Regions from separate parts of the Liquorilactobacillus hordei DSM 19519 genome, predicted to be linked through region 2. Evidence: predicted binding sites of a transcription regulator. Region 2 holds the regulator's gene; each other region holds the start of a gene.
What was found. Region 2 encodes LexA, which represses DNA repair genes until DNA is damaged. Its sites were predicted from a motif close to CNAACANNTGTTNG; they were not measured.
Positions count from the first base shown of each region.

Region 1: the regulator LexA is predicted to act here: its motif matches at 1,527-1,540, upstream of G6O70_RS07580 (Y-family DNA polymerase).
Region 3: the regulator LexA is predicted to act here: its motif matches at 1,472-1,485, upstream of dinB (DNA polymerase IV).

Region 1 covers NZ_CP049303.1:1,320,390-1,323,679, forward strand. The annotation lists gene G6O70_RS07575 (hypothetical protein) at 1-215, opposite strand, end outside; gene G6O70_RS07580 (Y-family DNA polymerase) at 208-1,503, opposite strand; gene G6O70_RS07585 (glycosyltransferase family 2 protein) at 1,761-2,693, opposite strand; gene G6O70_RS07590 (nucleoside 2-deoxyribosyltransferase) at 3,088-3,290, shown strand, end outside.
Region 2 covers NZ_CP049303.1:1,589,955-1,593,244, reverse strand. The annotation lists gene G6O70_RS08870 (glycosyltransferase family 2 protein) at 1-916, opposite strand, end outside; gene lexA (transcriptional repressor LexA) at 1,159-1,785, opposite strand; gene G6O70_RS08860 (DUF896 domain-containing protein) at 1,935-2,183, shown strand; gene G6O70_RS08855 (YneF family protein) at 2,260-2,484, shown strand; gene G6O70_RS08850 (lysophospholipid acyltransferase family protein) at 2,574-3,197, opposite strand; gene G6O70_RS08845 (tRNA1(Val) (adenine(37)-N6)-methyltransferase) at 3,288-3,290, shown strand, end outside.
Region 3 covers NZ_CP049303.1:1,068,972-1,072,261, reverse strand. The annotation lists gene G6O70_RS06360 (metal-dependent hydrolase) at 1-269, opposite strand, end outside; gene dinB (DNA polymerase IV) at 343-1,428, opposite strand; gene zwf (glucose-6-phosphate dehydrogenase) at 1,673-3,148, opposite strand; gene fabI (enoyl-ACP reductase FabI) at 3,230-3,290, opposite strand, start outside.

The DNA.
Region 1 (3,290 bases), 270 kb from region 2:
ATGTGCTCAAGATATTCTAAATCGTAATACTTAATACGATGTAGCGGGATAGAACGGCTAAATTGCCTTGATTTAAAAACATTAAAGAAAAAATTAAAAGTATGATCGAACCTATCATTGACTACAAGAATATAATAGCGGGCTCTTATCCCGGGTTTAAAGTATTTATTTACTTGTTTTAAAACATACTGTGCTTCTTGCACTGAATTATTCAAATGAATTTCCTCCATTATGTCCGCCCACAAGACTTTGTCGTTGAATGAAAGTGCCACCTTTCAGTAAGCTATTTGCATACATGATTGCTTCTATTCCGAACTGTTCACGAATTTGATCAATTAGACGATTAAAAACAATTTTTTTAAGCTGCGAGTCGGTATTTTCAAAGAGATTTAACTGATCGCCGATTTTGGGGCTTAATTGGCTGTAGGAAACAGAAATATGACGAACAGGTTCTCCTTGCCAAAAGCTATGAAATATAAATAATAATTGCTCAATTAACAATTGATTGTCATCTGTCGGTAAGATTTTTAATTCATGGGCAAAACCACTGTAATTATGTTCAATGTTACTTAGTGAAAAGCCAATTCTTAAATGAACACATCCCACAACTTTACCACTATGTCTAACTCGAGCCGCCACTTGTTGCCCAATTTCTTTGATAACAACCTCAATTTCAGAACCTTTTATATAATCTCGTGGTAAAACTTGAGAATTACCGATACTGGGATTTTGAACATTTAGAAACTCAGATAGTTTGCTGCGGTCGATCCCCCAAGCCAGCGCAAATAATTGTGTTCCAATAATTCCAAGCTCTTTTTTTAACCTAAAAGGATTAGTATGTGCCAAATCAAATAGATTATTAATATCAAGGCTTTTCAATCTTTTGGCAGTTCGCTTGCCTATACTCCAAAATGATGTTAACTCATTAATATTCCAAAATTTAGCCCCAAAAGTTTCATAATTGACTTCAGATATTAACGAAGCTGACTTTTTTGCATAGATATCAAGTGCTAATTTGGCCTGAATAGGATTTTCTCCGATACCAATAGTAGTATAGAGTCCAGTTTCTTTACGAACGGTCTGTTGGATCAATTGTGCAACTTCAAGCGGTGAAGAACCAAAGAGTTTCCAAGAATGAGTTAAATCAAGGATGGATTCATCAATCGAATAAGGGTATAAATCGGTTTCTGCAACAAAACGATTAAAAATTTTATTAATTAATAAATTTTTGTTGATATATAAATTCATTCTTGGAGGAACAACCAATAATCTTGGATCATCAGGGAGGTCATATCGGCGATCTACATTTTTAATATTAAAAAGTAATTTCGCACTTGGAGAAGACGAGAGGACGAGACCACCATTTGTATTCTTTTGTTCAGACATTACTACCAGAACAGATTTAAGCGGATTCAGGCCGCGTTGAATACTTTCAACACTTGCATAGAAAGATTTATTATCAATCATGAAGAATACTCCATGAGGTTCATCTTGATAATTCATATTGCACCTCCTTTTTTATTATACAAACATATGTTCGTTTTATCAAGAATATAAAAAATAGAAAGGTAGGTTGAGAATAAAAACTTTCCTGTAATCCTAATCTGTAGTGGTAAGGAGGTTCAAAATTATTTAGAAGTTATATGAAGATAGAGTAGGTGTATATATTTATATGGAATCAAAAAAAACAGACCAAGATTTTATTCTTGCTCTGTTTTTTAAACAAATATTTAATTCAACTACCAACATTAACCAATAAGTTATTTTTTTTCTTTAACTATATATAAAGGTCTATTTTTTACTTCTAAATAGATATTACCAATATATTTACCGACAATTCCTAGGCAGAATAATTGTACTCCGCCCAACCCAACAATTATCGTAACAAGTGAGGCCCACCCATTTACACTTCCGCCATAAAAGATTTTACGGGCAATGATAAAGAGCATAAAAAGAATGGATAACGCAAAAGTGAAAAAGCCCGCGAAAGAGGCAATTAACAAAGGAACCTCAGAAAAGTTCACAATACCTTCAATTGAATAACGAAAAAGTTTCCAGAATGACCAGGAGGTATTACCAGCTACACGATCACGATTCTCATATTCTAAATATTTGGTTTTAAAGCCAATCCAATTAAAAATACCTTTTGAAAATCGATTGTACTCACTCATCTCAAGAATTGAGTCAACAACTTTGCGTGTCATCAAGCGATAATCTCTGACACCTTGAATCATTGGAACATCAGAAATTTTACTCATCAATTTATAAAAGAGAATGGAGAAAAACGAACGGATAGGCGGTTCTCCCTTGCGGTTAACCCTACGAGTTCCGACGATTTCATAACCTTCATCTAAAATTCCTGAAAGCATTAATGGAAGTTGCTCAGGTGGATCCTGTAAGTCAACATCCATAACAGCGACTAAATCCCCCGTAGCTGTTTGAAGACCTGCATAAAGGGCAGCTTCTTTACCGAAATTTCTGGAAAATGAAACGAAATGAACGTTTTGGGGATTATCTTTATTCAGATTTTGCAATTCTAGGAGTGTATTGTCACTTGAACCATCATCAATGAAAATATACTCTAGAGTATAATCTCTTAGTTGGGGTATAAGAGCATTGACTGCTTGGTAGAATAACGGAATTGTTTCTTGCTCATTAAAACAAGGTACTATGATAGAAATTTTTTTAGTCATCTATTTATTGTCTCCAATCAGTATGATTGCTCCGTTAATTATAACGTTAAAGTGCATATAACTCAATATCTGTAAGCCTTTCTTAAGGTATTGACTTAGTTTTTAGTGAATGTTATTCAATTGATTAAAACTAACGGTGTTGGTTGTAAGTATATAAATTGAGAAAAGGTTGAATCACAAATTAAAATTTAGTTTTTATGTCAGGTAAATATAATTTATAAGTCAAAAGTTTCTGTTTGCTCCTAAAGATGTTTAGAGTAAAACACGCTATATTTGTAATTTCACATTAATTCTTGAATTTTGCAATTCATATATCATTCCCTAGCTTACTATTTGTCAAATATGATAAGATGACTGTACAATAAATTTATTTTAAAATTGAAGGAGTATTTTAATGGCACAATTCAACAACGAATTCGCATTAGGGGAGAAAGTTAATGATTTACCGTTACCACCTGTGAGAGTCTATATTGGTTGTTCGTGGTTTAATGAGCAACAACGGGAACATTTGAAAAAAGGATTGACGGCAATTGAGATTAATCCAAGTATTTCAAGAAAATATTCACATTTTCCGCTTGATTTTCAATATAAAGGTCT
Region 2 (3,290 bases):
AGGCAACTCGATCTCTTTGAGGTGTTTTGGGATTACTTAAAACATCCTTTTTATGAAGTTTTAAATAATTTAGAATTGCCTTTTTTTGACTTGGAACGTTAGCGCTTGAATCTGCTAAAATCTGATTTAAAGTACTGAAACGTGAATAAACTTGCCGGCGAAGGGTTGCCGGTGCTAATTCAGGATATTTCGAACTTACATAGCTAGCCATTTTGTCGGTCATGGGTAGTAACTCTAATTTCTTAGTACTAAAGTTGGACGTAACTATTGAGCCTTCACGAATAACATAAAAATATTTAGCCTGAAAACCACAACAAACAGTATCACACAAGTCAAATAATTTATAAGTTGTTGCAATATCTTCAAAGAGCATTCCTTCAGGAAATTTAACACTATCGTACAATTCCCGAGCCCCCAACTTGGCATAAGCACAAGTATCAACTAGATCTTGGTAGCACATTTTTTCAATGCACTCCTTACCTGTAAGCACAACTTCTTGTCCATTTCCATTATCCTTTTGAGTTTTTGTTTTCGTGAATATATTCATTAATGAACATATTGCTAATTTTGATTGGAAATTGTTTTTTTGAAGAAGACTCAAAAGATAAGAAACGTAGTCTTTTGAAACATAATCGTCTGAATCGATAAAAGTTATGTATGTTCCCTTGGAATTTGAAATTCCAGTATTTCTTGCATTTGATAATCCACCATTTCGTTGCTGAATTATTTTTATTCTAGGATCTTTTAATTTATATTCATTCAAAATTTCTGCTGAATTATCAGTTGAACCATCATTGACTAATACTATTTCAATATTTTTATAAATTTGATTGATAATAGAATCAAGGCATCGTCTAAGAAAGGGAGCAACATTGTATACAGGAACGATAACGCTTATTAAAGGTGAGGTTGGCATAATAAATCTCCATTATATAATTTTGTAGCGAAAACATAATTTATGTTTTCTTGCAATTGTAGTAACTAACTTGTTTAGTGTGAATCATCTTAAGACATTATAGCTATTTGCTTTGTTTTTTTCAATATGAATAAGTTAGGATATAAATTTCAATAATACAAAAAAGTTCTCAAAAGCTAATTTGTAATACAAGCTTTTGAGAGACAATTTGTGTAGTACAGTTACATAATAAATCTTACCATCTACGAGATGAAGTTTCGGTACAAACCTACAACTTTTCCAAGGATTACGACCGAGTCTAAAATGATTGGCGCCATTGTATCGTTTTCAGGTTGTAGGCGATAGTAAGTATCTTCTTTGAAGAAGCGTTTGCAAGTTGCTTCATCATCATCGTTCATCGCGATTACAATTTCGCCGTTGTCAGCACTTTCCTGTTTACGAACAATAACTTGATCTCCGTTCAATATTCCTGCATTAATCATACTCTCACCACGAATGGTTAGAATAAAGAGATTATCAGCGGAGTTGAAGTTTGGTGGTAATGGGAAGTATTCTGAGGCTTCTTCGACTGCAAGAATTGGCATACCTGCTGTAACTGTTCCAAGCATAGGAATCGAGTCTGAATGTTCTTCAATTCCCAATGCTTCTAAACCGATAGCTGTTAGTTCAATTGCTCTTGGTTTTGTAGGATCTTTTTGGAGATAGCCTTTCTTTTCAAGCCGTGCCAGATGACCGTGAACCGTAGAAGTGGACGATAAATCAACAGCTTGGCAAATTTCACGAACCGTGGGTGGATAACCTTTTTCATTGACTCGTTCATATATGAAACGTAGAACAGCCATTTGTCTTTTTTCGGAAGCTTTTGTCATTTGCGGCACCTCAATCACATTATTAATACGATAACTTTAACACAAATATATATATATTACAAACAAGCGTTCGCTTTAGTTATTTGAAAATTATTATCTGTTAATGTATGATTAATTTATTGAATAATAATTGACAGTGAGGTAATAAAATGGCTGGTAAAATTCCACAGAAACTCATTAATCGCATTAATGAACTTTCAAAGAAGAAAAAAAGTATTGGTCTTACAAAAGAAGAATTGATTGAACAAAAGAGTTTAAGAGAGGATTACTTGGCAGCATTTCGAGCAACATTTCGCAGTAATGTCGAAATGTTACAGGTGTTTAATAAAGAAGGAAATGAAGTGACACCTGAAAAGGTCAAAGAAATTCAAAGAAAAAAAGGGTTACGTGACGATTGAACAAGATTGAGCTTTATTTTTACTTAATAATTGTGTAAAATTGTTATTTGAAACGACATGAAAGGAGCAATTCGTGATGTCAACCACAATTTGGGTATTAATCGTTATCCTTGCGCTTGTCTTAGGCTTTGTTGGTGGATTCTTCGCTGCCCGTAAGTATATGGAAAGCTATTTGAAGAAAAATCCGCCAATTAATGAAACTATGTTGAAGACTATGATGCTCCAGATGGGCCAAAAACCCTCTGAGAAAAAGCTTCATCAAATGATGAACGCAATGAAGTCACAAAACATCAAGAAATAAAATGTGTGGCATGAGCCAGAGTTAAAATGACTCAATAAAAAAGAAGTTCTGCCGAAACTATCACTCGGTCAGAACTTCTTTTTTAAGTTTTAGGATTTACTTTTATCAATATAGACATAATTAGGGTTGATTTGTGTATCTAGTTTTTTAAATGATGAAGTTATTTCCTGAAGAATCATTTGTTGTTGTTCATCTGTTAGCTTTTTACGCGAGTTGATTGTAATTGGATCACCAAAAGCAACTGTAACTTTTTTTCTTTTAAGTAAATCCTTCATAGTTGTAGGTCCTTGATATACAGCAGGAACAATTGGTACACCTGCAAGACGTGCGATTAACAAAACCCCCCCTTTTAAGCTTTGCGAATGCCTGGTTCCAGAAGGAAACATAATTAATGAAAGGTCACGTTTTTTTAGCCAGTTAACAGGCGTCTTAATTACAGAAGGACCAGGATTCTTACGGTCAACAGGGAAAGCATTGGCGTGGAGTAGAATATATCGCAAAATTGAATTTTTGAATAATTCTTCCTTTGCCATAAATGAGAACTTCTTGGGAGCCGCACCTAGTGCAAAATAAATCATATCGAACCAAGCACGATGAGGACCAACAAGTATATAATTGCCCTCAGGAAGCTTTTCCTTATTAAGATAGTGTGCATTCCCGTTAATTACGAAGACTATCACACGTGCTACAATACGAATAAACGAATAGAACATCACAGGACATTCCTTTCCTACAAATTATTTCAATGATAAGTATGCCTAATTTTGTGATGATATGCAAGTTAAAATGAAGGTGATATTAAAATG
Region 3 (3,290 bases), 520 kb from region 2:
TTCAATCCTTCTGCTGTAACTCCTTGTTCACCCAAGTAAGCTGCTAAATCTGTGATTGCTATCACCTGTGCACCCGTTTTTTTTGCAATCTCTATAGTATCACCAACATGATCATAATGAGCATGAGTCACAAGAATATAATCTGGATGACAATCAGCGATCTTTAAGTCAGTCAAATCATTTCCAGTAATAAAAGGATCAATTAAAATATTCGTTTCATTTGCTGTAATTATTTCAATAATAGAATGTCCGTGCCATACAATCTGCATTTGATATCTCCCCTTATCAAAAAAACTTTAATATCCTTAGTATACCGATAAAATCAGATAAATACAAAATAGGTCACATCTGCCATAATGGCAATTCAATATTTTCAAATTGCAAGGGTGCTAGATTTGTCATAGTTAGCCCCAGTAGTCGAACATCAACTTCACTTTGAACCTCATCAAATAATTGTAAAGCATGAAAAACTAAAGTTTCTTGATTGTTTTGATAAAAGTTGTCTAAGGTTCGCCTTTTAGTTACAGTTTCAAAATTACTATTTCGAACTTTTATCACGATTGTCTTACCATGTAGTTGCCGCCTGCTCAGCTGGTCAATTAAAAGATTTGTTAAATATTTGAACATTTCTTCAACTTCGGTAGTACTCTTTAACGCCTGAGCAAAGGTTCGTTCATTTCCCATTGACTTACGCTCTCTTTTCCACTCAACAGGACGTTCATCAATTCCACGGACATGTTGGAAAAATGCTTCTCCCATTTTTCCAAAATTCGCAATTAACTCAAGCTCACTCTTTTTTAGTAAATCCAATCCTGTATTAATAGCTAACTCATGCATTTTTTTAGCTGTCTTAACCCCAACACCACGAAACTTTTCAATTGGTAAAGGCGCCAAAAAAGATAGTACATCTTCTTCTCTAATTAAAGTTGTTCCCACAGGTTTATGGTAATCAGAAGCCATTTTCGCAAGAAATTTATTGTATGAAATTCCCGTAGATGATGTCAAATGGGTTTTTGAAAATATTTCTTGTTGTAGCATTCTTGCAATAATTAAAGGATTATGGATTTCTTTTTTATTTTGTGTCACATCAAGGTACGCTTCATCAAAGGCAATTGGTTCAATTATATCTGTATATTCGTGAAATATCTCATGAATTTGAGCTGAAACTGCCCGATATTTTTTAAAATCTGGTTTCACAAATATGGCTTCTGGACATAATTCCATTGCTTGTTGTGCACTCATTGCAGAATGTATTCCCTTACTCCGTGCAATGTAATTAGCAGTTGCCACAACGCCCTTTCCTCCTGTATGCCTAGGATTTTTTGCGATAACAACTGCTTTTTCTCTAATTTTAGGATTATCTCTCATTTCAATGGATGCGTAAAAAGCATCCATATCAACATGAATTATTTTCCGTTGTTCAACCATAAAACATCCATCTTTCCTATCTTATCTTACTATAAATAATACAGGAACAAGCGTTCGATTACAAATAAATAAAAAAGACGGGCCAAATAAATTTTGACCCATCTTTTTATTTATTTCTGATAAATGCGTTTCATAAGTCTAAATTCTTCGTTTAGCTCGAATTACTCATAGCAAATTACTCGCTATGTTCGCAATTTCGAATTAAGACTCAAATTTTCCAACTTATGGCACACTACTCAGTTATTTATTCACCGGTGAATACCCAGTGGTTTCCATCGTGTTTCAATAAATCTTCTGATTCTTTTGGCCCCATTGAGCCACATTTGTACTCAGACAAATCTCCATTACCTGCATCCCAAGCTTCACGAATAGAATCAACAAACTTCCAAGCATAAGCTACTTCTTCCCAGTGGGCAAAATTAGTTGCATCTCCAAGTAATGCATCCAACAATAGTTTTTCATATGCTTCTGGCACAACTTCATTTTCATTATTAAGCTGTAGGTCCATTCGACTAGGTTTCAAATCGAAGCCTTGACCAATTTTCTTTATATTAGTCTGCAAATAGACCTGACCCTCAGGTTCAACGTTGATTGTCAAAATATTGCGACCAAGCTTTTTAGAGTCAAAAAAACTAGTTTCCATTTCTTTGAACGAAATATCTATTCTAGTCGTTTTTTGAGTAAGACGCTTACCAGTTCTGATGTAAATCGGAACACCTGAAAAATTCTCATTGTTGACAAAAAGCTTGCCTGCAACAAATGTTTCTGTGGTTGAATCATCTGCAATTTCATTTTCTTGTAGATATCCTACTTGTCCATCATTGCCAATATATTGTGCTCTAACAAAATTTTCAGCTACCTTTGCAGGAGAATACTTTTTCAGTGACTTAAGCGCATATATCTTCTCACGTCGAATATCAGACTCCGAATAAGAAGCAGGCATATTCATTGTAAGCAAGGAAACGATTTGAAGAATATGATTCTGCACCATATCTCTTAATGCTCCTGCCGTCTCATAATACCCTGCACGTTCCTCGACACCTAATGCTTCACTTAAAGTAATTTGGATATTATCTATATAGCGATTATTCCATACAGCTCTGAATAAATTATTGCTAAAGCGCAGTGCCATTATGTTCTGAATCATTTCTTTGCCTAGATAATGATCAATCCTAAAAAAAGCTTCTTCTGGGAAGTATTTACTAATTGAATCATTCAGTTCTTTTGCGGATTCAAAATCACGTCCGAATGGTTTTTCAACTATTACTCGATTATATCCCTCATCTGTCACAATATTCTGTGACTTTAAGTGCTGTGCAATTGTTCCAAAGAAACGCGGAGACATAGCCAGATAAAATAGACGGTTACCATTAATTTGATACTTTAAGTCCAATTTTTCTGCCAATTCGCGTAGAGTTACATAATGCTCTGTATCATTAACATTGTGTGATTGATAATAGAAATGTCTTACAAATTCATCAATTTGTTTTTGCGATTCATCATTACTTGCAATTGATGTCCTTACAACTTCTTGTAAATGTTCATCAGTCCATGGCCGCCTAGCAGTGCCAATTACTGCAAAATTATCTTGTAAAATTCCTTTTTTGTACAATTGAAAAAGTGAAGGATAAAGCTTACGTTTGGCAAGATCACCTGTTCCACCAAAAATAACAAAGAGCGCTTTTTGTTCAATTTCCATAATAGCTAGCACCGCTTTCATCTATACTTGTTGCATCCTGTTAATAGTGTACTTGCAATTTTTTGATAAAACAAGTGTTCAGCAACTTTTTAGATTAGCAAATTAAATAAGATGTACTCCCTTATCGACGTAAATCACATCTCCAACTACACCTGTTGAAAGA